DNA from 2 places in the Virgibacillus sp. W0181 genome. Region 1 is predicted to be linked to the other one. Evidence: riboswitches for the same ligand, from Rfam matches in the RefSeq annotation. Region 1 holds a riboswitch; the other holds the start of a gene.
The links. A riboswitch is a leader RNA that binds a small molecule or an ion and turns the genes downstream of it on or off. The one in region 1 is predicted to bind FMN.

Region 1 (15,808 bases):
AAATTGTTTGGTTTAAACACGCTTAATTTCATTGAGACTTTCCGAAAGTAATTTTAATGAAGTGCCAGGTACAGAAGTATTCAGAATAACCTCTGCACCTGGCACTTACTTGTCTGATGCAACTTGATTATGAGCCGGTTTCTGATATATCAGGTATTCCACAATCTTCTATGTTCTACCCTGATAGTTAAGCACCTAGCAAGTTTCATAATTCCTTTTTTCAAGCGTTCGAGATAAACGACTTTAAAGTCATTCTTACAATTCTTTTACTGTACCTCTAGGTCAATGACTACTTTTCCCCGTGCGCGACGTGTCGTTGTTTTTTGTAGAGCATCTAGAGCATTAGCAAATGGATAGATTTTTTCGATGGTTAGTTGTATTTCATTCTTTTTAATTTGTTCCATTAGCGTTGTTAGTTCTTGCTTAATGTCAACCTGGTGAACAAGGGGATGTATAGAGATATTACGCTCACTACTCAGTTGATAATCTGAAACTGGCACGACAACACCACCGTCTTTAACCGCTTCTATGCTAGTCATTCCAGTGTTTGGTTGTATAGCTAGAGCAGCATCTACACCACCTGGCCTCCATTCCTGCACTTGATTTTGCCACTGAGGGTCCTGATAATCGACAGTAAAGTCGGCGCCAAGTGAACGCATATAGTCATGGTTTTTTAATGACGCAGAACTGGCAACTTGAATTCCTCGCTTTTTCGCCAATTGAATTGCGAATGTTCCTATAGCGCCAGATGCACCAGCAATGAATAAAGAATCACCTTGTTCTAGAGGCAAGTAATGAAACGCTTTTAAAACCGTATTACCGGCGACCGGAATCGCTGCTGCCGTAGTGAAATTCATATCATCAGGAATATTTAAAATTAAGGCGTCCTTAGAAACAACCGCATATTCAGCCCATACTCCACCTTTTGGTTGCATCATGCTTACGAAAGCGATCCGTTGGCCAGTGGAGAATCCGACGGCTTGAGTCCCCACTTCCTCAATGATCCCTGCAGCTTCAATGCCAATCGGATAAGGGAATTGCATGTCTTTAGGCAAGAAGTAGCCATCATGAATACCGACACCTATTGCACAGATACGAACGAGTAATTCGTTCGCTTGAATTTTCGGTACGCGTACTTCTTCTTGAGAAAACGTCGCATCCGCTTCACTTTTTTTTACAATTGCTTTCATCATGTTCATAAATAAATTCCTCTCTTAAATCCTCGAGATTATTTTGCATGACTCTCTTAAATAGATTCTGCACTTGCAGATAAATTAAATGCTTCTGCCAACAACGAATATGATTTATGACGTGCTTCTTTATCTGTAATCATATTAGCGACCATTATTTCATCTACTTCTGCTTCCTTTGCTATTTGTTCTAATTGTTTTTTTACACTTTCGGCACTACCGATAATAAACTTATTTTTGTTTTGCTCACGCGCTAACGTTTCTTCTTTTGTATACTTGTGTGCGCGAGCTTCCTCTAATGTTGGTGGTCCATATTTATATTGCCCTGTCATCCACCGTGCCCACTGCAACTCTGCAGGTCCTGCTATGTCTCCTGCCTCTTCATCTGTATCAGCGCAAATGACAATGATTGATAGCATACTATACGGTTGTGCCAAATATTGTGAGGCATTAAAGTTTTCACGGTATTTTTTTAACATTGATACCGCCCAATCAGGATTAATTTGACCCGCAAAGGCAAAACCTACCCCTAATTGGGAAGCAATTTGCATACCTCCATCACTGGATCCAAGCATGAATATCTCTGGTCTTAACGATGGGTCAGGCGATGCATTTATATTTTGATATGGATGACCTTCTGGAAATTCGCGATTAAAAAATGCAAAGATCTCCATCAATTGATTCATCATCGCTTCTCCAGTTAACGGTTCATGGTTATTCCTTAAGGCTGCATTGGTAATTCCGTCTGTACCTGATGCCCTCCCCATTCCTAAATCAATCCGACCCGGGTGTAATGCCTCAAGGATAGAAAAGTTCTCAACTACTTTCAAAGGACTATGGTTCGGTATCATAATTCCACCAGAACCAATACGAATATTCTTCGTTAGAGCTGCTGCATGTGCGCTTAGCAAATCGGGGGACGTACTCATTTGAAACGTTGCATTATGATGTTCTGCAAACCAATACCTCGTATAGCCTAAACGGTCTGCCAACTTCACTAGTTCTGTCGAGTTTTGCAATGATTGTGATGGTGTTTCATCATTATAAATCGTTGCTAAATCGAGTATCGACAACTTCATTTATAAAACCTCCCGTGTTCTTTAGGTAAATATGTATAAATCAATCACGTGTCTTTCCTATTAAATAATATTTAGTACACTAATTAAAACGCACATAAATAATAATGTCAACCAATCCTATTACTTGATAAATATGACTAGTATAATCAAACAAAAGGCAGGCTGTTTTGACCACCTCATCATCAATTGATATAATTATGTTACTAACAATTAACAGGAGAAGTATAGCATGATTGAAAATGAAATAAGAGAATTATTGCAAACATTAAATAAGCAAACACGAAGAAAGTATGCCGAAAAATTTCGTGATATTAATCTTCACGTAGGACAAGAATCTGCATTATGTGTTTTATGGGAAGAAGACGGGATTACCCAAACTGAACTGAGAAAGCAAATTGGGTGTGAAGCATCCACGTTAAGCAATATGTTAAGAAAACTAGAACAAAATAATATTGTCTATCGCAAACAAGCGGAAAATGACGCCAGAAGCATAAATGTATTTTTAACACAAAAAGGCAAGGAGCTACAAGAACCAGTGTCAAAGATTTGGGAGACTCAACAGACGAAGCTGCTCGAAGGAATATTACCCGAGGAATTATTACTCATGCGCCGGATTTTACAACAAATGACAAGCAATATGATGAAAGCGAATTAATTTATCGAACGCTTCGCAACTTGCATTAAAACCTCTCAAACATTCGTGCGCTTTTTCAACAAACATTGACACTCTACATCTCCCCTTCGCTACATGAAATCCGCTGTATATCATTACCTAAACGTCTGCAGTATAGTGTGTTGCTGTAGACGTTTTCTGTTTCTTTATTTAGAATGAATACTAAAGCAATGATTTCAATTACTAACCTGTATGTCGAGATAGAAATCACACGGATGTTTCACCGTAATAAAACTGTTTTTCAATACAATTTTACAGGGGGAGTTCAAGATCACACACATTACACTGAATTACGATTATGCAACAGATTTCTTTGACATAACTGAACTGCGGCAATGGAATGATGCTGTTCAATCAGCACATGACCACTTACATAACAAAACAGGTTTGGGGAATCAATTTTTAGGCTGGATCGACCTGCCCGTAGCCTATGACCAAGCTGAATTTGCACGCATAAAGGAGTGCGCAAAAAAAATACAAGATGACTCAGATGTATTGCTCGTAATTGGCGTAGGAGGCTCTTATTTGGGAGCTCGAGCAGCGATTGAAATGCTGACACATACATTTAGCCATCATCTTTCCAAAAAAAAGCGACAAGCACCAGAAGTCATATTTGTTGGTCATCATTTGAGCTCGACATATATAAGCGAATTAATGGATATTCTCAAAAATAAAGATGTTTCAATTAATGTTATTTCCAAAAGCGGGACAACGACAGAGCCTGCAATCGCCTTTCGTATCTTTAAAGAAATGATTGAAAAAAAATACGGAAAGGTAGAAGCCAGCAAGCGTATCTATGTCACAACTGACAAGGAAAAAGGAGCATTGAAATCAATTGCAGATCAGGAGATTTATGAAACATTTGTTATTCCTGATGATATTGGTGGGCGCTATTCGGTATTAAGTGCGGTTGGTTTATTACCGATTGCCTCCAGTGGAATTTCCATTGATCAAATGATGCAAGGAGCTCAAGCAGCCAGAAAAGAATTATCAAATCCTACGCTTGAAGATAACCCGGCTTATCAGTATGCAGCAATTCGAAATATTTTATATAACAAGGGAAAAACAATCGAAATACTCGTTAACTATGAACCACAATTACACTATTTTGCTGAGTGGTGGAAACAACTATTTGGAGAAAGTGAAGGAAAAGATGGAAAAGGGGTCTTTCCTGCCTCTGTAAACAATACTACAGACCTTCATTCACTTGGACAATATATTCAAGATGGGCGTCGCGATCTTTTTCAAACGATCTTATCTGTAAGTGAACCGAAAAAGGAAATAAAGGTGGAAAAATCAGAGACGAATGAAGATGGTCTAAATTACTTATCAGGAAATACAATTCATGAAATAAACCAAAAAGCATTGCAAGGTACACTGCTTGCTCACAAACAAGGTGGCGTTCCAAATCTAGTCATTGAATTGCCGGAATTGGATGCTTATTCATTCGGTTATGCTGTCTACTTCTTTGAAAAAGCCTGTGCATTAAGTGGTTATTTATTAGGGGTAAACCCATTCGATCAGCCTGGTGTCGAAGCATATAAAGAAAATATGTTTGCATTATTAGGAAAACCCGGATTTGAAAAAAGAAAAGCACAATTGGAGAAAGATATATAGAACTACATGCGCCCGACTTGGAGACGGAAAACCTGCACCAGTCGGGCACTTTAACTTCTGCACTTCTTTTGTTTATCTCTCTTTACTCCGCTTAATTACTTTTTCCTAAGCTTTTTTTGGCTTTCATCTACCATATCAACGACGTCCTGCTCAAACAATAAGCCTAAATGTGGTTTTAATTAAAATGTGAATTTATACCTTTTTACATCCAAATCATATTTCCTTTAATAAATTAGCCATTTCAATGGCGGCAACTGCTGATTCCGCCCCTTTATTTCCTGTCTTTGTACCTGCACGTTCCAGTGCTTGCTCTATCGTATCGGTTGTCAATACACCAAAAATGATCGGTTTTTCGTATTGAAGCGATACACTGGAAACCCCTTTAGAAACTTCCCCACAAACATAATCAAAATGAGGTGTTGACCCTCGAATAACAGCACCAAGGGCAATAACTGCATCATAGTCCTTTTTCGCCAACCGTTGTGCTGTCAATGGAATTTCAAATGCCCCTGGCACCCATACGACATCCACCTGCTCCTCTTTAACGCCATGGCGTTTTAATGCATCGACTGCCCCTGTCAATAAGTTACTTGTAATGAAATCATTGAATCTGCTTACAACAACCCCTATATTAAGGTCTGTCCCGATGACACTTCCCTGAATCACTTTATCCATGATAATCCCTCTCCTTATTGATGAAAATTCAGCAGGTGCCCCATTTTTTCACATTTGGCATGCATATACATTCTATTTTCATTTCGCAATTCCACCTCGATCGGAAGGCGTTTATTAACCCTTATTCCAAATGACTCTAATGCTGTAATTTTAGCCGGATTATTCGTCATTAAATTAACTTGGTGGATGCCTAAATCCTTTAAAATTTGTGCACTAAGCCAATAATCCCTCATATCCGATAAAAACCCTAATTGTTCATTTGCCTCTACCGTATCCAAGCCTTCATCCTGTAACTCGTATGCACGTAATTTATTGATTAACCCAATCCCCCGACCTTCCTGACGCATATAAATTAAAACACCACGGCCTGCTTTTTCTATTTCGGCAAGTGATTGATGTAGTTGTGGTCCACAATCACAACGATATGAGCTAAAAACATCGCCTGTCAGACATTCCGAATGAATTCGCGTGAGGATCGTGCTTTCGGAATTAATATTTCCTTTTACAAGTGCTATATGTTCCTTTTCATCTATATCGTTCGTATAACCTACCATATTGAATGCACCATATTCGGTAGGTAAAGTAGTCATAACCTCCCGTTTCACGTGCTGTTCATGCTTTTTCCGATACATCATCAAATCTTTAATCGTAATTATTTTAAGATCAAATTCAATAGCCATCTTTAATAAATCGGGGACGCGTGCCATCGTCCCATCCCCATTTATAATTTCACAAATGACTCCCGAAGGAAATGCACCGCAAAGTTTTGCCAAGTCTACTGCCGCTTCTGTATGCCCGGAACGAGTCAATACACCACCATTCTTTGCGATGAGTGGGAAAACATGGCCGGGCCTTCTAAAGTGTTCAGGTTTTGCGTTGGTGTCTATCAACATCTTGATTGTATCTGCGCGCTCCTTCGCACTTATTCCAGTTGTTGTATTTTTATAATCAACACTCACAGTAAAAGCAGTGTCGAATGGATCCGTATTTTCCTGCTCCATCATTGGAAGCTTCATTTCCGCTGCTAGGTCGTTAGTGATCGGCATACATACGAGCCCTTTTCCATGGGTTATCATAAAATTGATTATTTCCGGTGTCACTTTTTCTGATAATGTGACGAGATCTCCTTCATTTTCCCGATCCTCATCATCGACTGCAATTATTGGTTTACCTGCTTTTAAATCGGTCATTGCCTCCTCGATCGTATGAAACATATACAAACACCTCCGTCATTTTCCGACTCCACATCATTCATTAATGAAGCCGGTGTTTTTCAAAAGTTCTTCGTTAATTCCATTTGTTTGATTGGATAGTCGGGCACGAAGCATGTGCTGCACATATTTCCCTAGCATATCGTATTCAATATTCACGATATCACCTACCGATTTTTGCCCGAGCGTCGTTTCTGCAACGGTATGAGGAATAAGCGAAATCGTAACTATATTCGAACGTACATTAAATATGGTAAAGCTAATGCCATCGACTGCAATCGAGCCTTTTTCCAGAATAAGATCGAGAGATTCAGTCGATACTTTAATATCATAGTAAACAGCATTTGCCGTCTTTTCCTTCCTCATCACTTCACCAACACCGTCGATATGACCAGAAACAAAATGCCCGCCAAATCTACTATCCGCCCTCATTGCGCGCTCTAAATTTACTTCCGATCCTGTTATCAGGTCGTTTAAAGATGTCGACTTAATTGTTTCCGGCATTACATCCACTTGAAAGTCATTGGAAGAAAAGGTTGTCACCGTTAAACAAATCCCATTTACAGCGATGCTGTCCCCAATTGTTACATCTTCCAAAACCTTCACGGCCCCAATAGTCATTGTTATCGATTGTTCAGATGTTTTCTGTATCGTTTTTATGTTTCCTTTTTCCTCAATAATCCCCGTAAACATCGCTATCCGTCCTTTCAGGCACAGCTGTAATTTTAATATCCTCTCCAACTCTTTCCACATTGTCGATACTCAAATTCCAGCTATCCGCTATAGATTGAAAACCTTCACCAGCAATGGAAGGGGCTGCTTTTTTACCGCCAAGCAGCTTTGGGGCAATATAAGCAATCAACTGATTTATTCGCTTTTCTTTTAAAAATGAACCATGAATTTCCGCACCGCCTTCTACAAATAAAGACATGATCCCATTCTGCCCTAATATTTTCAGTACTTCTTTAATAGATACCGTTTCAGTTTCCAATGTGATGATTTGTATACGCTCGTGTTTTGCATACATCTTCTTTTGTTTTTCCGACACATGACAACCTGTAAAAATCCACGTATCGGACTCCTTATCTGTAATAACTTTTGCATGAACTGGCGTGCGCAAATGCGTATCCAAAATGACCCGTACCGCATTTTTTCCTCCGTTTGGCAAACGAGTGGTAAGACTTGGATTATCAACTATTACTGTATTAACACCCACAAGGATGGCATCATGCAAGTGCCGATGGTGGTGCACATCTAGACGTGCCTCTTTCCCGGTTATCCATTTGCTCTCCCCAGTGACTGTTGCTGTCTTACCGTCTAAGCTAGTGGCTGTTTTAACAGTGACAAAAGGTGTTTTTGTCTCTACAAAATGAGAAAATGCTTCGTTCATTTTCTGCGCTTCTTTGTGTGAAACACCAACATCTACTTCTATCCCTGCCTTTTCTAGGGCAACTATCCCCTTACCTTTTACCCTTTCATTCGGGTCGACCATTGCAACAACAACCCTTTGCACACCCATTTCGATAATCAGATCCACACACGGAGCCGTTTCACCGTAATGACTGCACGGTTCCAATGTTACATATAAAGTAGCTCCCATTGCTTTTGATCCAGCCATTTGTAATGCATACACTTCCGCATGGGCATTTCCGGCCTTTAAATGAGCGCCAAAACCTAAAACCTCCCCTTTTCTAACGACAATTGCACCAACTGGAGGATTCGGACTTGTTTGCCCATAAGCCATGTTCGCAAGTGACAAAGCAAAATTCATGTAATAATGATCGTTTAACATAGCTCTCCTTTCTGTTTTTGCATAATAAAAAGCCCCTGAATACACTTCAGAGGCGTTAGGATCGAATTTTAAGATAAGCAAGCAAAATAAATAGACTTCTAGTCAATGGACATTTATGTTTGAAATAAACGTATTATTACGCATTTCACTCCGGACAACAGAACGTTTAAAAATAAATACTACTATCCGTATCATTAATAAATGCCCACTATTAGATGCTTGACTATCCAAAATTCCTTCTCCCATCCAGACTATAACTGTCGGTCCCGGACTTTCACCAGGTCCACCGCTTGGCATAATGAGCCGCACGGGTCACGGACTAAGAAGCTAGACGCTTCATCACCGTCGGTTGGGAATTGCACCCGACCCCGAAGGAATAATTTCAAGTATTCAGTTTTCATATTAGTTTAACATTCTTTTTGTAAAAGTAAATACTATTAATTAAGTATTTTGATTCCAGTTAACTGAAATTTGAATTTCAAAGATAGGACTTAAAACTTTATAAACGATGTTTATTCACGTTATCTTCAATTTTTAATGGCTAATGATTTTAAATCTAGTCTCATCCAACTTTCCTGGAACACAAACATTAGCAATTATTGAAATATTTAAATTCAAATGATATGCTATCATTATACATACCATTTATTGTAAAAGAGACATTTCCCGAAAAAGCAAAGATGAAGATCAGGAGGTGTTACTTCGAATTATTACAAATAATTAAATGTTTCTTTCCTACCACACGCATTAAATTGATTTAGAAAACTAAGTTCTTACATTAGAGGAGGAATACTATGAAAGCGGAAACAAAATTTGCCCCTGGACTGGATGGCGTCATTGCGTCTGAGACGGCAATCTCATTACTTGATACGGAATTGGAGAAGATCGTCATTCGAGGTCACGACTTAATTGAATTATCAAAGTCAAATGATTACTTGGATATTGTTCATCTTTTATTCGAAGGTTCTTTACCCGATCAAGAAGAAAAAAAGCAATTGGAAGAACGATTAAAAACAAACTATGACGTCCCAAATACCATTTACGATCTGTTAAAAATGTTGCCGAAAGATACACATCCTATGGACGGACAACGAACGAGCATTTCCGGACTTGCAGGCTTTGACAAAAAACTCGATGATCGGTCTCAAGAAACGAACAACAGTCGTGGCTACGAATTTTTGGCCAAAATACCTGCGATCACCGTTAACAGCTACCGCATCCTGAATGGAAAAGATCCAGTACCGCCACGTCAGGATTTATCTTACAGTGCTAATTTTTTATACATGATAACCGGGAAAGTTCCAACAGAAAAAGAAAGTGAAATATTTGATCGTTCCCTATTGCTATATAGTGAACACGAGATGCCAAATTCCACTTTTGCCGCAAGAGTTATCGCGTCGACGAATTCTGATATGTACGGTGCTTTAACCGGAGCCGTCGCATCCTTGAAAGGTAACTTGCATGGTGGCGCAAACGAAGCGGTCATGTATATGTTGCTTGAAGCCGAATCCGTACAAGACTTTGAAGAACTCATTATGAAAAAGCTCCATCATAAAGAAAAAATTATGGGTTTTGGCCATCGTGTCTACATGCGAAAAATGGATCCTCGCGCATTGATTATGAAAGAATCATTAAAGGAGTTGTGTGAAGAAGAAGGAGATTATACACTTCTTGAAATGTGTCAAGCAGGCGAAGACATTATGAAGGAGGAAAAGAACTTATATCCGAATTTAGATTACTATGCAGCTCCGGTTTATTGGAAGCTTGGCATTCCAATTGAATTGTATACACCAATCTTCTTCAGTGCTAGGACTGTAGGGTTGTGTGCACATATAACGGAACAGCATGCAAATAATCGACTTTTCAGACCACGTGTCAATTATATCGGCGAGCAGTATAAGTAGATCAACTGGGGAGTTGAATTCCGCCCGCCAACTAAAAATTGTAGCATGATTCGACATAACAAACAACAATATGGGGAAAGGAAGAGTATATTGCAGGTAGAAACAAATACAGCCGATCAATTGTTGGAGGAAATCGCCGACTATGTATTAAACAAGGAAATTACGAGTGAGGAAGCTTATACGACCGCTCGCTACGTATTAAAAGATTCCTTAGGATGCGGTATTTTAGCACTTCGTTATCCGGAATGCACGAAAGTTCTCGGTCCTATCGTTCCCGGTACATCCGTTCCGAACGGGGCGCGAGTTCCTGGGACGACACATGTGCTCGATCCTGTCAAAGCAGCTTTCGATATCGGGGCAATTATTCGCTGGCTTGATTATAATGATACATGGCTCGCGGCAGAATGGGGACATCCTTCTGATAACTTAGGAAGTATTTTAGCTGTAGCCGATTACGTCAGCCAGCATCGTTTAGCACAAGGAAAGAATCCCCTAACCGTTCATGATGTACTGGAAATGATGATTAAAGCACATGAAATACAAGGCATCCTTGCGTTAGAGAATAGCTTTAATCGTGTCGGCCTTGACCATGTGTTACTTGTAAAAATTGCTTCCACTGCAGTAGCGACAAAAATGCTCGGTGGTGGACGTGAAGAGATCATTAATGCTCTTTCTAACGCCTGGATCGACAATGCAAGTTTACGCACATATCGTCATGCACCAAATACCGGATCGAGGAAGTCGTGGGCAGCAGGAGATGCAACGAGCCGTGCAGTCTTTCTGGGATTACTCGCAGTCAAAGGCGAAATGGGTTATCCAAGTGCTCTTACCGCTCCAGAATGGGGTTTTCAGGATGTCTTGTTTAATAAACAAACCGTTAAGCTCGCCAGACCGATGGCATCATACGTGATGGAAAATGTTCTGTTTAAAGTTTCTTATCCAGCTGAATTCCACGCACAAACAGCGGCGGAGGCGGCCATTCAATTGCATCCACAAGTAAAGGGTCGATTGAAGGAAATCGATAAAATCGTTATTTCAACACATGAATCAGCAATTCGAATTATTGATAAAAAAGGACCATTAAATAATCCGGCTGACCGTGACCATTGTCTCCAGTACATTACAGCCATCGCTTTAATGGAAGGAAATATCGTCGCAGAGCATTATGAGCATGAATTTGCTGCTGACCCGTTAATTGATGAATTGAGGGAGAAGATGGTCGTTACGGAAAATGAACAATATACAAAAGATTATTTAGATCCAGATAAACGTTCTATTGCCAATGCTGTACAAGTTCAGTTTACGGATGGTACAGCAACCGAAATGATTGAATGTGAATATCCACTCGGTCACCGTTTCAGAAGAGATGAGGCATATCCACAAATTGATGAAAAATTCGCTAACAATTTAGCTGTTCACTATACTATGAAACAGCGAAAAACGATTGAAGCTGCTTTTTCTGATCAAGAAAATTTAGATGCAATGAATGTAAACGAATTTCTCGATTTATTTGTTCAAAAGTAATACAAAACCTTTATAGTTTTCACGCTTGCAAAAATTAAGGGTATTCGGATTATCATATGGAACATGAAAAATAAAAATGAGTAATGCTAATATCGCACACTTATTTCCGAATACCCATAAATAACAACTAAGATTAGAAGGAGGTTCATCCATGGCCTGGATCGTTGACCAACCATCCTCTCAGGAAGTTTTGGCAGATCGGTTTAAACAGTTAATAAATGAAAAACAAATATTACAAATGCCCGGAGCTCATGATGCTATGGCGGCTCTTGCAGCAAAAAACGCCGGATTTTCTGCGCTTTATTTATCCGGTGGAGCATATACAGCGAGCAAAGGAATACCTGACCTTGGCATTGTTACGTCAACAGAAATTGCCGACCGAGCTAAAGATCTTGTACGAGCAACTGATTTACCTGTTCTCGTCGATATCGACACCGGATTTGGCGGTGTGCTGAACGTAGCCCGAACCGCACGGGAAATGGTGGAAGCAAATGTAGCGGCGGTGCAAATTGAAGATCAACAACTACCTAAAAAGTGCGGGCACTTAAATGGAAAACAGCTCGTTCCAAAAGAAGAAATGGCTCATAAAATAAAGGCGATCAAAAAAGCAGCCCCATCGCTTGTCGTTATCGCACGTACCGATGCAAGGGCTGTAGAAGGGATTGATGCCGCCTTTGAACGAATCGAATTGTACATCGAAGCAGGTGCAGACGGTATATTCCCCGAAGCACTTCATACAGAGGAGGAGTTTCGCTTATTTAGTGAAAAGGTTGATGTTCCTCTGTTAGCAAACATGACCGAATTCGGAAAAACGCCATTTATAAAAGCGGGCGAATTTGAAGAAATGGGTTACTCCATGGTTATCTATCCCGTTACTTCCTTACGTGTTGCCGCAAAAGCATATGAACGGATTTTCCAATTAATCAAAACGGAAGGCACGCAAGAAAATGGTATAGAGGACATGCAAACACGAAAAGAGCTATATGAAACAATTAATCTCGATGAATTCGAAGCATTGGATGAAGCGATCGCAAAAACAGTTCTAACGGACGAACATTCTTGATTCTATTCAACAAACGATGATTCTCGTATTTAAGTAAGAGAATCATCGTTTTTTCATATCTTTACAACAAAAAGAAGGTAATATATATTCACGCTATAATATATCTATAAAATTATAACAGACTAGAGCAAGTTGGTATAAAGGAGGTTTTTATCATTAAACAAGTATATTCTACGTTCAAAGAAGCTGTTGCAGATATCGAAGACGGTTCCACCCTGATGGTTGGAGGATTTGGTCTATGTGGAATTCCCGAAAATGCGATACTCGCCCTTGTTGAGAAAAATGTAAAAGATTTAACGATCATTTCCAACAATTGTGGCATTGACGATTGGGGGCTTGGCTTATTGCTTAAAAACAAACAAGTCAAAAAGATGATCGGCTCATATGTAGGCGAAAACAAAGCTTTTGAACGACAGGTAATAGATGGCATTATCGAGGTTGAACTGACTCCGCAAGGAACGCTCGCCGAAAAAATCCGGGCAGGTGGTGCAGGGATTCCCGCCTTTTATACCCCAGCCGGCGTAGGAACCCCGATTGCAGAGGGGAAAGAAACTCGTAACTTCAACGGCAAAGAATACGTATTGGAAGAAGCACTAATCGCCGACTTCAGCATTGTACGGGCGTGGAAGGCGGATAAAATGGGCAATTTAATTTATAACAAAACAGCGCAAAACTTTAACCCAATTATTGCTGCTGCAGGGAAAATAACGATTGCTGAGGCAGAAGAAATTCATGAAACCGGAGAACTGGATCCTAATACCATCCATACACCGAGTATTTATGTACAAAGAATCGTTCAAGGAGATCAGGAAAAACGAATTGAAAGACGAACTGTAACTGCTTGATTCTGTTCACATCAGACTAACTCGGTAAAACGAATAGTTTCATACTACTTTTAGAAAGAGGTGTTAAAATGACTGTAAAGAAAGTAGCTAATCGCGAAAAAATTGCACGTCGGGCCGAGAAAGAAATACTGGATGGCTCGTATGTCAATTTAGGAATTGGCATGCCAACACTCGTTGCAAATTATATATCCGACAATAAGCAAGTTATTCTTCAATCGGAAAATGGCTTGCTTGGTACTGGACCATATCCCACGGAAGCGGAAATTGATCCGGATTTGATAAATGCCGGAAAAGAAACCGTTACTACCATTCCGGGAGCAGCATTTTTCGATAATGCCGAATCATTCGCTATGATCCGCGGAGGTCATATCGATGTGGCCATCCTTGGAGGCATGGAAGTGTCAGAAACTGGCGATCTTGCCAATTGGATGATTCCAGGTAAAATGATTAAAGGCATGGGCGGTGCAATGGATCTCGTTAATGGCGCCAAGAAGGTCATTGTTATAATGGATCACGTAACGAAAAATGAAGATGCGAAAATCCTAAGAAAATGCACGCTTCCTCTGACTGGTATGGGTGTAGTAAATAAAATCATTACCGAAAGAGCAGTTATCCGAGTAACAGAAAACGGGCTTGTCTTAGAAGAAGTCGCCAAAGGATTTACCGTTCAGGAAGTCATTGAGACGACAGAGGCTCCACTAACAGTTGCTAAAGATTTAAAGGAAAATACTTTTTAAATATGCACGATGATAAGGTCAAACGTAATTAATCCATCTCGCATAGAAAAGAAAAGCCTTTGATCTAACTATCGAAAATAAATATAATAAGGTGGCACAAAAATAAATTTTATATTTCCATGCCACCTTTTTGTAACTTTATTCGATTGTAATAATATAGAGGTTTTTTTGACACTTCGAGACAGCCTATACGTTAATATCCGCTGCCTTTACCGCCTTTAACAATCTCTTTACCAGAGCTTGCACCAATTCGAGTAGCTCCTGCTGCAATCATACTTCTAGCTGTATCAAGGTCTCTGACACATGCAGAAGCTTTGACGCCCAAGTCTGGCCCAACGGTTTCTCTCATCAATGCGATGTCTTCCGGTGTGGCACAGCCTGGCCCGAATCCGGTTGACGTTTTCACAAAATCAGCTCCGGCCATTTTAGAAAGCATGCAAGCCTTTTTCTTTTCCTCTTCTGTCAAAAAGCCGGTTTCAATAATTACTTTTACGACTGCCTGACCACCTGCGGCGAGAACGACACCTTCAATGTCTTTTTTCACAGTATCATGGTCACCTGATTTCAGTGCCCCAATGTTAATAACCATATCAACTTCCGTTGCTCCGGACGCTATTGCATCACGTGTCTCAGAAATTTTGGTAAATGTACTTGTTGCACCTAATGGAAAGCCAATAACTGTTGTGATTCCTACATTTGTGCCTTCCAGTTCTTTTGCCGCTGTTGGTACCCAGCCAGGATTAATACAAACCGTTGCAAATTGATATTCTACCGCTTCCTCACACAATGTTATAATTTGTTCCTTCGTAGCTTCAGGTTTTAATAATGTATGGTCAATCATCCGGGCTATTTGTGCTCCGGTGATGATTTTATTTTGATAAGCTGCAGGTTTACTTACAGCAGGTTTCGTTTCATTTGGTTGTGCTTCATTATTACTTGAAATTTTATTCATTACTTGTGCTGTAATTTGTTCAACTAATTTTTCCATTTCCACACTCACCTGAACTCACCTCCGATGTATAATTTCCTTATTCAGGTCTTTCTTCAATTTTATCTACAATACCTACGATAATGGCGTCTACCGCACCTTCAGGATCGTTCAATATTTTCCGGGCTGACCCGCCTTCTTCCATAATCAGGACATAATCCCCAGCCCCAGCCTGTGCGCGGTCGACCGCAATAAATGAATCGGCAATCGTTCGGCCGTTCTGATCAACAGGCTCGACTATCATTAGTTTTAACCGGTGATGGCTTTCGGTCTTGACGGTAGAAACGACATTCCCGATTACTTTAGCCAGCTTCATTATAGCTTAGGCAACATTTTCTCGACTTCTTGATGTGGGCGTGGGATCACATGCACAGATAAGAATTCACCGACACGTCCGGCTGCCTCAGCACCTGCTTCTGTCGCAGCTTTCACAGCACCAACATCTCCACGGACCATTACTGTTACAAGGCCACCACCGACTTGAACTTTCCCAACTAGTTCCACATTTGC
Region 2 (15,808 bases), on a different contig from region 1:
CTATTTTTGTTTGTTTATCTTTGTCAGCTTGTTGAATGGCACGATTAAACAACGTTTCCATCGATTTTTCTTCTACTTCTATCATTTCCTAAACCTCCGATATGCTACTTGAGGACTCCTTCTCCATTTTATGCTCTTTTTCTTCGTTTCTCAAGGAAAGGACTATTAATTTCATGTTTGTATTTCTTATATTGCATTTTCATACGTATATAATGACGATTTTGCCATGAAATTGACACCGCACCCCTAATTCTCTAAAATGAATCTGATATGCACAATTCCAAGGAGAGAAACAGATATGCAAAGTAAAACAGATATAAAAAAAGCTTTAAACGAACGAGATGGTTTCCAAATATGGTGGCGACTATTAAGGCCACATACATTAACCGCCTCTTTTATTCCAGTATTTATTGGCACAATGGCAGCACTACTGGAAGGCTCCTTTCAAGTCTATTTATTTATTGCCATGTTAGTTGCCTCCATACTAATTCAGGCTGCGACAAATATGTTTAACGAGTACTATGACTTTAAGCGAGGATTAGACAATGAGAAATCTGTAGGCATCGGTGGTACGATTGTCCGCGATGGTATTTCACCAAAGACCGTTTACAATTTAGCAATTACATTTTTTGGAATAGCACTTTTTCTTGGTATTTATATATGCATGGAATCCAGCTGGTGGATTGCAGTTATTGGATTGGCTTGTATGCTTTTTGGTTATCTTTATACAGGCGGTCCCATTCCAATCGCTTACACCCCTTTTGGAGAGTTGTGTGCGGGTTTGATTATGGGAACTGTTATTATTGCAATTAGTTATTACATTCAAACGTCTGCACTTTCTGTCGATGTTATTCTTATCTCGGTGCCTGTTGCACTCTTTATAGGAGCCATCCTTCTTTCAAATAACATTCGTGATTTGGATGGTGACAAATTAAACGGAAGAAAAACAATTGCCATTTTATTAGGCAGAAAAAACGCCATTCGCCTGTTAGCATCATTTTTTATATTTTCCTATATTTTAACGATTATTTATATCGTCATGAATATCCTTCCTGTTTGGTCGTTGCTAACACTGTTAAGTGCGAAAAAGGCAGTAGATGTCATTAATGGATTCTCTGGTAAAAGTAACCCAATAGAAATGATGCCCGCCATGATTGCGACAGGAAAAACGAATTCAATCTATGGTTTTTTGCTTGGTTTTTCATTATTACTAAGTGAATATTTCTAAAAGGAGCAATAGAATGGAGAAAATAAACAACACATTGATGAAAGCTCTAGGAATAGAAGTTGTTGCGCTCGATCGCGATTTGGTGGAAATGACAATGCCTGTGGACGATCGAACTCATCAGCCGGCAGGTTATTTGCACGGTGGAGCAAGTGTATTACTCGCAGAAACTGCTGCTAGTGTAGGTGCCTATATAAATGTTGACCCGGAACTGTTTAACGTTTTCGGTATGGAGATTAATGCGAATCATATTAAAAGCAAAAAAACAGGGCTTGTTACTGCCCAAGCTACGCCACTTCATATTGGTAGAACGACAATGGTCTGGAATATTTCAATTAAAGACGAAAAGGACGAATTAGTCTGCTCCTCACGATGTACCATTGGAGTTGTTCCAAAGAAATAATATGACAAATAAAAACTCGAAAAGCGGAGCATGTCCGGCTTTTCGAGTTTTTTTAAAAAGTATAAAACTTTGCACATAGCTGTCTAACTTAATTACCCAAATTTCATTTGTTTTTGTTCAATCCAGCTTCTCATTCGAATAAACAGTGGAACAAAGAGTATCCCAACAATAATACCTTTAATTAAGTTAAATGGCAGCACACCGGCCATAACCGAAACCCATTTTATCTGCTCATTCATTTCCATCCCAATAAGCCATGAATACGCCGGTAAAATAATAATATAATTTAAAACGCTCATTCCGACAGCCATAATGACCGTGCCGGAAACAAGACCAGAAATGACACTTTTTACACCTTTATATTTATGATAGAGTACAGCAATAGGAACAGTAAACATGACACCGGCCAAAAAATTTGCTGTAACTCCGATCGGGTCACTTGCGCCTCCGATCACCAAATATAAAATGTTTTTTATTGCTACAACGAGCACACCGGCAAAAGGCGAAAATATAAATGCTGCCATTATTGCAGGTACATCACTAAAATCAATTTTTAAATAAGGTGGTAGAAACGGTAGCGGGAAATTCAAAAAGAACAACCCGAGCGAAATAGTCCCCAGTAGGGAAATAATAATAAGCTTTAACAATTTTGATGATCGCATTGTTGAATGCATCATCGATCTCCTCCTTCATCCTATATCGATCCATATCTATTGATGAAGGATAAGCCGTATTTGAAAATCATTTTTTTCTAATGAAAACTAAAAACCCTAAAACCATTTGGCTTTAGGGCATAATTATACATAGGAAAATGGAATGTGTTTACATCCATATCAAAAACGGCTTCATCTTCTCCCATCCAGACTGTAACTGTCGGCCCCAGACTTACACTGGGTCAACCGCTAGGCAATATGCCGTCGCGGGTCACGGGCTTGGAATGATTACACTCCTTACCGTCGGTCGGGAATTTCACCCTGCCCCGAAAATGGAATCGATATTTAATTACTTATTATTATACAGGTTTTAAAAAATTATGCAACATATCACCGTAAAAAATTAATCTTCCAGTGGATTTAAGCTTTCCTCTCCAGTTAAAGAGGCAATCATTGTGACGAGTAATTCAATGACTTCTTCCATATCTTTAAAACTTGCTGTTTCAACTGGTGAGTGCATATAACGCAAAGGTAATGAAACGAGAGCTACTGGAACCCCTTTACCTGTCACACGCATTTTATCCGCATCTGTACCTGTCGCACGAGGCGTTAACTCGTATTGAACTTTTATTTTTTTCTCACGGGCGGCACTTTCCAGCAACTTATTTATTTTAATATTAATTGGAGCACCCTTTGCAATAACGGGGCCTTTTTCCAGACGTATGTCGCCATGTTTATTTTTATTCACACCAGGATAATCTGTAGCAAACGTAACGTCACAAGCAATCGCCATCGACGGTTCTATTGCTGCAGCAGCAAAATAAGCTCCGCCCATATTCGTTTCCTCATTCACCGTACTTGCCGCATACACCCCTACATGACAATCTTTTTTCGAAAGACGTTTTACGATTTCTGCAACAATAAATGCACCCGTACGGTTGTCCAATCCTCTACCGGAAATATAACGGTCCATTAATTGTTCCGGGTCTGTTTTATATACAGCCAAATCACCTATTTGTACTTGCTTTTCGGCTTCCTCTTTAGATTTAAACCCACAATCGATAAATAAATCGTCCAAGCCGAAGTCATTTTTTAATCCACCGTGATGTTGGGCATTTACTCCAATTACACCGACGGGTTTTCCACTATAACCAAGCACAGTCACCTTCATCCCGACAGCCGCTTTCGGATTAATCCCTCCCATTTTATCAAAATGAAGAAATCCTTCTTCATCAATTCGATTAATAACGAGCGCAATTTCATCGCAATGTCCTGCCAGTAAAACTTTAAAAGGATTATCCGGGTTCAATACTGCAATGGCATTACCTGCATGATCAGTTCTTATTTCATCTGCATATGGTTGTATATTTTTAATCCACTTTTTTTGAATTTCGATTTCATTGCTTGACGGTGATGGTGTTTTCAATAGTTCATACAAAAACGGTTTGTTTAATTGGATCAAATTTATTTCCTCCCACATTCATTCTTTTTCTTATCATAGCATTATAGCGTTAAATCATAAACAGAGCACTTCTATTTACGATTAATTATTCGTCAGATAAACTGTTATTAAGTTATCGCACATTCATTTTAAATAAGGAGGCGTTTGCATGCATTTAAATGATTGGTTTGAAAAAGGCGCTGCACCCGACACGTATATGGATTCGTTGGAAAAGCATAAAGAAGGGTTTTTCCATATTTATAATCATTTCAAGCTCCCAAACGATGATAAGGAATTTTTGCAGAATCTACAAGAAAACAATCTGCGTGTTATTGTATTGGCAGAACCTTGGTGCGGTCATTGTATGCTTAATATCCCAGTCCTGCTTCGGCTTTCCGAGAAGGCCGAAATGCCAGTAAGTTTTTTAGCACGTGATAAATATCCTGAATTAATGGATCACTATTTAACAAATGATAAACGTATTATTCCTATTTTTGTGTTCATTAATGAACATGGAAAAGAAATTGCAAAATGGGGGCCGCTTGCACCAAAGACAAAACAATTTACAGACGAATTAAAAAAAGAACTACCGCCGAAAGATGACACTAATTATCAGGACAAATTCCAGGAGGTTATCACGCATTTATCAAAAACGTTTATAGAAGATGAAGCGTTTTGGACTGCTTCCTATGAAGATATTAAAAAGGAATTGCAACAAACCCTTTAAATACCGGGATTTAACATACATATAATGTTAAAGCCTGTATTTGCTGAATTAACAGTTTTTTGATTGACTTCGTTATCTATGCTACTATAAATGAATCTGTTTAAATTGCTTAAACTAAATATAGGAGCTGTTCAACAATGATAAACAACCTTGAAGTAGGTCAAGTGACAACTGGAAAAGTAACTGGAATTCAGTCTTACGGTGCTTTTGTTGCCATCAGCGATGAAATACAAGGACTCGTTCATATTTCCGAGATTACACATGGTTTTGTAAAAGATATTAACGATCATTTAAGCGTTGGTGATGAAGTAGACGTAAAAATTGTAAAAATTGATGAAGCGAATAATAAATTATCGCTTTCCATTCGTGCAACAGAAGAACAACCGGATAAACAACCTAAATCAAAGAAAGCGCCAATGAAACAGGAACAACCACAGGAAGATACAGGTTTTAATACGTTGAAAAATAAATTGGAAGAATGGATTGAACAATCCACCGAACGTGAAAATATATACAAAAATTAACCCTAATTCCATGGTTAACGAAACGAAAGCTTTCTCCGTTAAGTGCGGAGAAAGCTTTTTTGATTTTTTCTTTTGACGAATGATTTGATGTTTGCTCAAGTGAAGTCACTCATCCGATTAACGTGTGCATTTTTCAGGAACCTAAATTAAATATCTGTTCTTGGTTCTTGTTCCTTATTGCTGATAAAATCCCGATCCGGTCTAAATAGTAAGGATAAACTAATTAAACCGCTAATTCCGACCAATGTATAAATAACCCGCGCAAAACCTGCTGCCTGGCTACCCTGGCCAAAGATTGCCGCAACTAAATCGTATTGAAATAAACCAATCAAGCCCCAATTTATTGCACCTATAATCATAATTGCCAACGCAGCTCGTTGCAATCCACTCATTCTATCCAACCTCCTTTTTCATTAGTCTACCTATACAAACGTCAACAAATCCAAAATCAGAATTTAGGATTTGAACATCTGCATAATTCACCGGCAAAAACTATATTCACCAGTGTATAATATTCTTTACAAAGAAAAAGGAATTATACGAGTCGTATTTAAATCTGATTCAAACAGATTGAGCAAAGGATTATCTCTTAGAAAATTAATTCAATAGTCACTGAATAAATAATCATACTGCGGAAATATATATTGGTGTTTCAGTTATACAAAATCAAATAAAAAAGTGATAATTGATGTTTAATATTTAATTACGAGGGTATACTAAATATCGTAAGACTTTCTCGTATTCCCCCTGTAAGCAAAGCGATTAATCGCTTTGCTCTTTTTTTATGTTTATTTGCTATGACCCTCTCACACTTTTAATAGACAAACTGCCATCCATGTACATTTGTTGTATATTCGTTATAATATTCATATAAGGACTATAAAAGGAGAATTCAATGAATTTATTTCATGATGTATACAATCGAAAAATGACAAAATCATTTAAATGGGATGCGATTGATACCATTTTCAAATCGAATGATGTGCTGCCTATGTGGGTTGCCGACATGGATTTCAAAGCACCGGAGGCAGTAAATGAAGCGATCAAACAACGCGCAGAACATGGCATATATGGATATACCATAATTGATCAACCTGTGAAGGACTCCATTATTGACTGGATTTCTAATAACCATAATTGGCCCATTAATGATGAATGGCTTTCTTTTAGTCCAGGCGTCATTACCAGTTTACATGTCGCCATTCAAAATTTCACGGAACCAGGTGATAAAGTCCTGCTTCAAACACCCGTTTATACGCCTTTTTTTCAAATTATTAAAGGCGGTAATCGTCAAGTTGTAGAAAGCCCACTCACCTTAGAAGAAAACTACTATCGGATTGACTTTGCAGACTTTGAAAATAAATTAAAACAAGGAGTAAAAGCGTTTATCCTATGTTCGCCTCATAACCCTGTCGGTCGGGTCTGGACTAAAGATGAATTAAACGAAATGGCAAGGCTATGCTTGAAATATGACGTCCTTATTTTAGCGGATGAAATCCATGCCGATTTAATTTATCCGGAGTATAATCATATTCCAATTGCGTCTTTGAGCGAGAAAATTGCTGACAATACGATTACTTGCATGTCGCCGACAAAAACGTTTAACTTAGCGGGATTGAAAGCATCCTACATTATTACAAGTAATGAACAGAAACGAGCAATCATTAATGAAGCACTGGCTCGACAAGGGTACAGCATGCTAAACACGATTGGTGTTGTAGCAATGGAAGCAGCGTATAAACAAGGTCTACCATGGCTCGAAAAGTTAATGAAACTGTTGGCGACACATAAAAATTTTGTAACCGAACAGCTGGAAGCAAACACAACGTTAAAAGTAATTCGTTCTGAAGGAACTTACCTGCTATGGATTGATTGCAGTTCGTTAGGTATGAATAATGAGGAGTTACAAAAATTTATGATTGAAAAAGCCAAGGTAGGTCTAAACCCTGGGATTGCTTACGGGGAAAACGGCGCATCCTTTATGCGAATTAACATCGCTTGTCCGCGTAAAACACTAGAAGATGGAGTTAACCGAATTATTCATGCAGTCGAACAGATTGAACCAAGAAAATCTTAGTGTACTTATCCGTAAGAAACTTTCACCCAAAAAGTACGTATGTGAGTAAATCCTATATAGAAAAAATCGCGTCTTTTCCACCGCGGTCTTGAAGTATAAAATTACCCGACTGCAAAATTCCAAAAAGCCTGGCTAATCCAGGCTTTTTTATGCTTCTTCCTGTTCTTCATTGAAATCGGTCGGATCACTCGGCTCTTCCTCTACTTCAGCACTCGCTGCAATTTCCCCACAAATAATTCGTTCCCCCGAATCCCCGCCTGGCTGACTAACTCCATCATCTTGCTTTTCTGTAATAATTAATGAAGTACCTTCTCCCTTTAACAATGACTTTTTTCCATCAAGAAGAGTAGCTTCCGCCAACATCAAATCACCTTCAACAAGACCACCGGCATCTGCTTCAATATTCGGAAGATCACCTAAATGAGCCCCTTCCGGATGCATTAAGCCATGTTCTTTCCCATCCGGATTCAGATGGTTGCCTGCGCTTTTATAATCGGGACCTTCACATTTTGGATACTCATGCACATGAATACCATGGAAACCAGGATTTAATCCTTCGAGTTTCAATTTGATATTCACACCCCCGGTCGTTTCAGACAATTTCGCTGTCCCGACCATATCTCCGCCCGTATTATACATGTTTATTGTTTTTACCGTTTTTGCATTCGTCTGACAGGCGGATAAAGCAAATACAAGAATAAAGAGATAAAGAAAACGCATATATGTTGCTCCTTTAGGTTTGTTAAATGGATGTTTATACTTTTTAGTATCCACCAAAACAGCTGTGCATAAACGTCATTCACTTATCTATTTATCCGGCTCGACCACAAAGGTTTCCAGGTCAAACCTCGCAATTTCTTTATCATTAATTATTAAAATAAGTTCAGCCTCGTAAGCGTGTTGTTTCAGTTTATTTATTTCAACTTTCAGAGCCAAACAAAAAGCCCCTCATGAGGGGGGCGGGACATTTAATCCTTTGATTTATCATTATCTATCATTTGATTAAAATTTTTATCATCATATTTTTCATCAAATAGCTGCTCTTCTTTTTTTGATTTTTTATAAACCAGATACATTGCTGCGATTGCGCCAATCATAAATATGACAAGCATAATAAAAGCTGGAATATAATCGGATTTATCTTCCGGAAAATATAAAAATTCCATCATAATAATCACTTCCTTCATCACTGATTATAGCAAATTATCCCTATTTAAAAAATAGAACAAGGTATTATTCGCCAATTTGTTCTTTTTTTGACACAATAGATAGAAGAGATAAAAAAGGAGGTTAAAGGGAAGTGTCGAATATAAATATTGGAGATATCGTACGAGCGGGTTACAATTCCGGGGAATACATCGGAAAAGTTATGGAAGATCGCCGAAACGCTTACCTTGTTGAAGTACTTGCTGTTTTAAACCATCCCAAACAAGGAGATCTGCACAATCCCGGAAGCGTGAACGGTGTTGCTTTCCATGAGCGAAAAGCTTTAGCCTTCTCCGAAAAAATGAATGCGGGAAAACGAAGAGTTAAACCGTATGACGGAGAAATCCCGAATTACAATGATTCGCTTAAAAAAGCAATAGCGAAATTAAAGCAAGATCTGAAGACATCCGATACTGCATATAATCAAGCTGCGTTGACAAAACTAACAGATCTCGAAAAACATTTTTACAGTAAAATTTTATAAAAAACTCATTTGAGATGGAGGACGTAATATGAGTATACATATTGGTGCCGAACAAGGTGCTATTGCCGAAACGATTTTGCTTCCGGGTGATCCATTGCGCGCTAAGTATATCGCCGAAAATTATTTAGAATCAGTTGAACAATATAACGATGTTCGAGGAATGTATGGGTTTACCGGGACCTATAAAGGAGAACGTATATCTGTACAAGGTAGTGGGATGGGCGTTCCATCAATTTCTATTTATGTAAATGAATTAATCCAAAGCTATAATGTAAATAAATTAATCCGGGTTGGTACATGTGGTGCACTGAAAAAAGAAGTCAATATCCGCGATGTCATTTTAGCCCAAGGCGCCACAACGGATTCCCAGGTAAATCGCATGATCTTTTCCGGTATAGATTATGCCCCGCTTGCTGATTTCAAGCTGTTAAAAACCGCTTATGAAATTGGGATGAACAAAGGGAAGGACATACAGGTCGGCAATGTTTTCACAAGTGACACATTTTACCGGGATAATGGAGAGCAAGTGAATGACCTGCTGGCCAAATATAATGTATTGGCAGTGGAAATGGAAACAACAGCATTATACACATTAGCAGCAAAATACAATTGTAAAGCATTGTCCATTTTAACCGTTTCCGACCATGCGGTGACTGGTGAAGCCACTTCAGCGGAAGAACGACAAACAACGTTTCATGAGATGATGGAAATTGCCCTTGAAACAGCTATTCAACCCTAATATTCGGGACGATTTTTGCCTCATCTCGGCAGAAAGGATGATGCCCTTTGATACATTTGCTTTTAAATTTCCCTTTGTTAGCCGCAATTACCGCAATCGTTTTTGCTCAAGTCATAAAAGTGCCAATCAGGCTCATTCTTACAAAAGAATTTGTACCGGGACTTGTTTTTAGTACTGGCGGGATGCCAAGCAGCCATTCCGCAGCGGTTGCAGCTTTAACAACCGGGGTTGGAATTTTAGACGGAGTGGCTTCCACTTCATTTGCAATTTCATTTGTATTTAGCATCATTATTATGTTTGATGCAACGGGTGTACGCAGACAGGCAGGCGAACAAGCGATTTTATTAAATCAGCTGATGAAAGATTTTCAATATTTCATAGAAGAAGCGAAAGACTGGAATAAAAAAGCAGAGTATGAAAAAAGAAAAGAGTTAAAGGAATTACTCGGCCACCAACCGATTGAAGTACTCTTTGGTGGATTATCCGGTGTGGGTATCGCATTTCTGCTTTACCATATCTAAAAAACCCCCTTGTCCATTTGAGATTGCTTAAATGGATAAGGGGTTTTTCGTTTATCACGCATTAACGGGCTGTAATACCCCCACCTCTATACGTGAAAAAAGTTAAACGTGAAGGTGGGGGATAAACAGCCCGTAAATCCCTGATTCTGTTCAACTAACATTCAGTGGGGGAGGAAAGGAAACCCCCACTGAATGAAGTTTCACTTTATTCTGCTCTAATTTTATCTCTGAATACTTGCAATGCTTTATTTTCATTTAATAAAGCGAGATCATCTTCTGTTATTTCACCATTTCCGCTTCTAACGACATATACTTCCACTTCTTTCTTGCCCCACTCGGAATAAACTTCTTCAGTCGTTGGATAGTATAAATCGATTTTGTTGCCTTTTATTGCTCCACCTTTGTCTGCAACGACACCATAACCATAATCAGGAATATACAAAATCGTTCCCAACGGATAAATCGACAAATCGGCTGCAATCGTGGAGTATAAATCACGTTTAACTTTCACTCCGGAAAATGTTATTCCATATTGCGGGTGATCTGGTGTCTTCCCCGTTGATTCCACGCCTGCTGTGTAACCCGTTGCAACTACAGTTTCGCTCGGATATTGCTCAAAATTCACTGCTTCCTCCAACGTTTTCGGTCCTTCTATTTGTTCACTAGAAATATATTGCTTCGTTTCCATCCTATGATTCAACTTTTTTTCTTCCAACTGAACAGACCGATATTGCCCCTGATTATCGATCTCAGCAGATGCGAGCTTTGATTCGGCTTGAGCCCATTGGTGAATATCGGTAAAGTTAATGTTGGAAACTGAAGAAACAGTTACATAAAAGGCCCCAAAAAATAGCAGCGTCATGGTAAACCTGCGAATAAACTTGAATCTATTCATAAATAACACCTCTTTGGATGTCATCTTTTCCAATAGAACACAAGTTTATTCATATTTTATAACTTTTTATACCAAGAAACGCACAATTAAAACATTTGATACCCACTTTTACGTAGAAATTTAATTACAAATCCCGAGACAATTGTCCCTGCAAACCCAGAAGCCAAAATAATAATATCAACAACTGTTAAGCTTACAAGTCGGGAACCGGCAGTTGCAAAAGAATCAACTGGATTGGTAATATATTCTATCGTGGATATCCCATCCACAATCAAAACAACAATAATTGGATAAATAATTGCCATGACCCACGTACGGCGGATTAGCATATTTAAAATAAATGAAATACCAAAAAATATAACAAAATATAAAAGTATGGAAACAATCAACTGAACCAATGGCTAAACCCCTTCCGTTTCCAATCATATCGTAAAACCGGTAAAAAGCAAAAATAATTACGTGAAGATATTAAACTTACCTTTTCGCATCATTAATCTCAATCCGCCTATTTTATATAAATAACGATTTTCAATAATCTTTTTCATTACCATCGCTTTCCATCCGAACAATTTATGGTCATTCAAGATAACACCTACTGCATCATCTACACCTAAAGAAGCAACTGTACCGCGTAGGTTTGGTTCAAACAATGCAAGTTCATTTCGATCAATCAATGCTCTTATATTACGAGCAACGAGCTCTGCTTCCTGAATAGCAAGTTGTGCGGTTGGCGTGCAAGGCTGATTTGTTTGTTCATTCATAACGAGCGCACAATCACCGACTACGAAGACATCCTCATAATCTGGGGTAAGCATATCGTTTCTTACTTTAACTTTTCCTTCATCTGTTTTAAAACCGGACTGCTCGACAATTCGATTTCCCCGAGCACCTGCCACCCATATCGTAGTCATCGTCGGAATTTCTGTTTCTATTCCATCTTTTTCATATACAACCTTATCTTTGTGGCATTCTTTGAGTAAGGCTCCAGTTACAAATTCTACACCGCGTCCTTCCAACGAATTCATTGCATACTCAACCAGTTGCGAATCAAATCCGGGCAAAATAGTTGGTGCTTTTTCAATATTAATAACACGAACCATTGCTTTATCAACATCGTACTCTTTGCAAAGTTCAGGTACACGATTAGCAAGCTCACCCAAAATTTCTATTCCTGTAAGATTACCTCCACCTACGACAATGTTTAGGCGTGCTTGTGTTTTTCTTTGTTCATTATTATACAATGCAAAATTATATTCAATATGTTCCCTTACTAATCGAGCGCTGTTTATACTATTAATTGTAAACGAATGTTCCTTCAATCCCTCAATACCAGATGTAGCCGGTTCAAACCCTAATCCTATTACAAGGATGTCATATCCCACTTCCCTATCGCTTAACTTTACCCTTTTTTTATCTGGATCGATTCCACATACCGTATCCTGCAGGAATCGAACGCGATTTTCCTGGATAATATCTTTAATTAATATCCTCATATGATCATGGTGAACCGTCCCTGCCGCACTTTCATGCAACCAGGCTGACTGGTAATGGTAATCATGTTTATTTATCAATGTAATGTTAGCGTCATCTGTATGGAGTAGCCTCTGTAATTTAACAGTAGTCATAATACCGCCGTATCCCGCGCCTAAGATTACAATATTAGGCTTATTCATTCCCATCCTCACTTTCATATCTTTATTATTAATCTATTAGGTAAAATCAGACCGTTTATAAAGCTGTATTTTTTTATGCCTATATACTCTTTGCCTGAATTAAGCTGTACTTCTTCAACATTGTAATAAAAAAACATCTATTTGTAATGTATATGAAATGTTTCGTTATTAATAGTAGTACTTTTATGTAGCAAATACAAGCATATAAAGTGATTTTTAACTACACCCATTGGGAATTGCCTCGGGTGAAATGCATCGTTACACGTTGAGCAATCATTTATGATACTATAGGAATAGTGTTCCTTTTTTCATGAATTGGGGGTAATAACATGACAGATAAAATATACGACATTACAATTATAGGAGCCGGTCCCGCTGGGCTTTTTACCGCTTTTTATGGAGGTATGCGCCAAGCAAGTGTAAAAATCATTGAAAGTTTACCACATATTGGCGGACAGCTAACTGCTCTTTATCCAGAAAAATATATATATGATGTTGCTGGATTTCCTAAAATACGTGCACAGGAACTGGTCGATAATTTAGGAGAGCAATTAAAAACATTTGATCCAACGATTATTTTGGGACAATCCATTGAAGAAGTCGAACGGCTGGATGATGAGTCTTTTAAAATACGGGCGTCTAACGGTGAAATGCACTACACAAAAACAATTATTATAACTGCCGGAAACGGCGCTTTTCAGCCACGCCGGTTAAACATAGACAGCTGCGCTCAATTTGAAGGCATTAACCTTCATTATTACGTAAAAAATATGGATCACTTTAAAGATCAGCATGTCCTTTTATTGGGTGGCGGTGATTCGGCAGTTGATTGGGCCTTAATGCTTGAACCGATTGCAAAAAAGGTTACATTAGTGCATAGGCGTAATGAATTTAGAGCACACGAGCATAGCTTGAATCAATTGTTCGCTTCAGATGTGGAAATTTTAACACCGTATATTCCGGTTGAAATGGATGGAAATGGAAAAATTGAACATGTCACATTGCAGGAAACCCGAGGAGATAATCAAGTTGAACTGCAACCAGATTCCATTTTATGCAATTACGGATTTATTTCTAAATTAGGACCGATTAAAAATTGGGGACTAGACATTGAAAGAAATAGTATCGTTGTAAACTCCAAAATGGAAACAAACATTCCAGGTATTTATGCGGCCGGAGATATCAACACGTATCCGGGGAAAGTTAAACTAATTGCAACCGGTTTTGGTGAAGGTCCAACAGCGATTAACAATGCTATTCAATACATTGATCCATCTGCTCGCAGACAGCCAAAACATTCGACAAGTATGTTTTAATAAGGATGTGCATGTATAATTACGCTTCATACGCAATCCGTTTATCTTTCCATCAAGTATCCCTTTGAAAAATAGTACCCGGACTACGGAATAACGGGGCTACTTGTGGAAGTGCATAACGATAAGCCGCACAATAACACCAAGGTTCACAGCTTAATCCAATGTATGATCTCACTAAAAGGGCTAAGAGAAATAATTTCTCCTGGCCCTTTTTACGATTACTTATCCCCGCTAATCTTAGTACATTACTTCATATGGACTTTTTATACCTTCCTCGCGCTTTTTTAAGTAATGTTTATAATAACCTTTTCAAAATTCAATTGCTTTTTAATCTGCCTTAATTTGAATAAAACCAAGGGATTGCGGGTGGAATATTTCCTTCAGGTAATAAATAAATTACGATAAACCATAGGCACGATAATAAGCCAAAAATAATTACAAATATTGTTCGTTTTGACCAAACCTTAAGAATTAAAGCGACTATACCCAAAGTTAAACTAATAATACTTAAAGTTAATTCAGTGTATGCAACAGCATAAATACCAAAATGCTGTAAGATCAATGTTCTAATTTGTAATAAGTAAAACAATACGTAAATAAGCTGTAATGACAATCCTAAATTTGCTATTTTCATAATTACTCCCTTATTACTCACCAAATATAAATCGATAACTTTATTAAGCAAAATGGCGTAATTTGAGGCACAAACCTTATGCGCCTACAGCGATCGACTGATAATTTCCCGAAGCAAATGATACTTACATTTCTCCTATTCCGTAAGCAAGGACACTAGCAAAAGCGATTCGATTATCTACTTTAGAATCGATTTGCCAGGCACTGGATTGTCAGCCGGGGGATATTCTTGAATATCGAAGGGATTAGACAGTCAAGATCGGCGGATGAAATGAAAGCCAGTATTTGTTATGTATATTGAAAGGAAGTGATGATCATAACAATTTCATTAATATTTTTAGTAATTGTAGGTGCTGTTGTACTTACAATGTTTGTTGTGCCGACAATTATGTTCATTAAAAACAGTGGGAAGGGAAAACGCCCCTATAAGATTTCTTATGCAGTAGTAGGACTATTGATTTTTCAATGGGTGTTTTTCTTGACTGGCGGTTACACTTTACTACCGGCGAACGTTGCGGATGCATGGTTTGTGCCTATATGGTTGGTGCTTAGTGTAGGGAGTGCAATCACAGCTATCGTTGAATTTAAAAACAATAAAATTTTTTCTATTCCCGTTGGAGGCTTAACAATCATTAGTTTTTTATCTTTCCATTTTTTAAAATAGATATGTTAGCCATTGTGATTCCAACCTCTTCGGATAATTCTGTTACACTCATTTTTCTTTTTGCCAACATCACATCAATATTGATTATAATTGCCACTGTTTTCACCTCAGACCGTTAAATCATTTTCCGATTTTATATCTAAAGCACTTTTCAACAACTTTTGAAGAACCATAGCGAAGACTGCAATAACAACAGAACTAAAAATAATTGTTAATACGATAATTGCTATTCCAGGATGTAAAGCGTTTTGTGTCAATAAGAATGTAGCTCCTAATGCATATAAGATACTAATTGTTATTGCACAGTATTTTATTTTTTTTAGTGCATTTACAGGCAGGTCCGAGAAGGCATTGTTGTTATCAATGAGGGTTATAAGTTTCAAAGCCTTATACAATGCAAAGTAAAACGGTATCCCTATTACATACAAACCAATTAAAACGGGAAATTGTAAATAGGAAAATTCCGGAAACATCTCTGCCGTATCATTCGCCAAGCTCGGCAACCAAAATATAAATAAGGTAAATACCATAACGGCAATAAGATAAATGACTATTTTTAACAAGAGTGTTGTTCCTCGTTGCACTAAAAGCACCTCACTTATTTATCATTAGTATAATATTAACACA

Region 2: linked by a shared signal. The riboswitch ahead of ACLIBG_RS06725 (ECF transporter S component) and the one ahead of ribD (bifunctional diaminohydroxyphosphoribosylaminopyrimidine deaminase/5-amino-6-(5-phosphoribosylamino)uracil reductase RibD) in region 1 are both predicted to bind FMN.

What each region holds. Positions count from the first base shown of each region.
Region 1 is NZ_JBPYCR010000009.1:55,968-71,775, reverse strand. Features, by position in the region: gene ACLIBG_RS05890 (hypothetical protein) at 1-51, shown strand, start outside; gene ACLIBG_RS05885 (NADP-dependent oxidoreductase) at 267-1,199, opposite strand; gene ACLIBG_RS05880 (LLM class flavin-dependent oxidoreductase) at 1,247-2,269, opposite strand; gene ACLIBG_RS05875 (MarR family winged helix-turn-helix transcriptional regulator) at 2,499-2,924, shown strand; gene ACLIBG_RS05870 (glucose-6-phosphate isomerase) at 3,213-4,559, shown strand; gene ribH (6,7-dimethyl-8-ribityllumazine synthase) at 4,773-5,234, opposite strand; gene ACLIBG_RS05860 (bifunctional 3,4-dihydroxy-2-butanone-4-phosphate synthase/GTP cyclohydrolase II) at 5,249-6,448, opposite strand; gene ribE (riboflavin synthase) at 6,482-7,138, opposite strand; gene ribD (bifunctional diaminohydroxyphosphoribosylaminopyrimidine deaminase/5-amino-6-(5-phosphoribosylamino)uracil reductase RibD) at 7,119-8,237, opposite strand; FMN riboswitch at 8,468-8,617, opposite strand; gene mmgD (citrate synthase) at 9,032-10,141, shown strand; gene ACLIBG_RS05840 (bifunctional 2-methylcitrate dehydratase/aconitate hydratase) at 10,187-11,665, shown strand; gene prpB (methylisocitrate lyase) at 11,817-12,728, shown strand; gene ACLIBG_RS05830 (CoA transferase subunit A) at 12,884-13,573, shown strand; gene ACLIBG_RS05825 (3-oxoacid CoA-transferase subunit B) at 13,642-14,310, shown strand; gene deoC (deoxyribose-phosphate aldolase) at 14,504-15,151, opposite strand; gene ACLIBG_RS05815 (EutN/CcmL family microcompartment protein) at 15,339-15,614, opposite strand; gene ACLIBG_RS05810 (BMC domain-containing protein) at 15,614-15,808, opposite strand, start outside.
Region 2 is NZ_JBPYCR010000011.1:19,571-35,378, forward strand. Features, by position in the region: gene ACLIBG_RS06710 (isochorismate synthase) at 1-85, opposite strand, end outside; gene ACLIBG_RS06715 (1,4-dihydroxy-2-naphthoate polyprenyltransferase) at 299-1,228, shown strand; gene ACLIBG_RS06720 (hotdog fold thioesterase) at 1,242-1,628, shown strand; gene ACLIBG_RS06725 (ECF transporter S component) at 1,721-2,305, opposite strand; FMN riboswitch at 2,472-2,619, opposite strand; gene ACLIBG_RS06730 (M20/M25/M40 family metallo-hydrolase) at 2,685-3,743, opposite strand; gene ACLIBG_RS06735 (thioredoxin family protein) at 3,892-4,449, shown strand; gene yugI (S1 domain-containing post-transcriptional regulator GSP13) at 4,587-4,973, shown strand; gene ACLIBG_RS06745 (DUF378 domain-containing protein) at 5,120-5,365, opposite strand; gene ACLIBG_RS06750 (MalY/PatB family protein) at 5,869-7,050, shown strand; gene ACLIBG_RS06755 (superoxide dismutase family protein) at 7,198-7,770, opposite strand; gene ACLIBG_RS06760 (hypothetical protein) at 7,858-7,986, opposite strand; gene ACLIBG_RS06765 (hypothetical protein) at 8,019-8,219, opposite strand; gene ACLIBG_RS06770 (kinase-associated lipoprotein B) at 8,351-8,740, shown strand; gene deoD (purine-nucleoside phosphorylase) at 8,769-9,479, shown strand; gene ACLIBG_RS06780 (divergent PAP2 family protein) at 9,530-10,000, shown strand; gene ACLIBG_RS06785 (3D domain-containing protein) at 10,206-10,895, opposite strand; gene ACLIBG_RS06790 (YuiB family protein) at 10,982-11,293, opposite strand; gene ACLIBG_RS06795 (NAD(P)/FAD-dependent oxidoreductase) at 11,351-12,568, opposite strand; gene ACLIBG_RS06800 (NAD(P)/FAD-dependent oxidoreductase) at 12,898-13,884, shown strand; gene ACLIBG_RS06805 (hypothetical protein) at 14,222-14,518, opposite strand; partial or broken gene ACLIBG_RS06810 (helix-turn-helix domain-containing protein) at 14,677-14,766, shown strand; gene ACLIBG_RS06815 (hypothetical protein) at 14,828-15,181, shown strand; partial or broken gene ACLIBG_RS06820 (helix-turn-helix domain-containing protein) at 15,156-15,278, opposite strand; gene ACLIBG_RS06825 (DUF2975 domain-containing protein) at 15,289-15,765, opposite strand.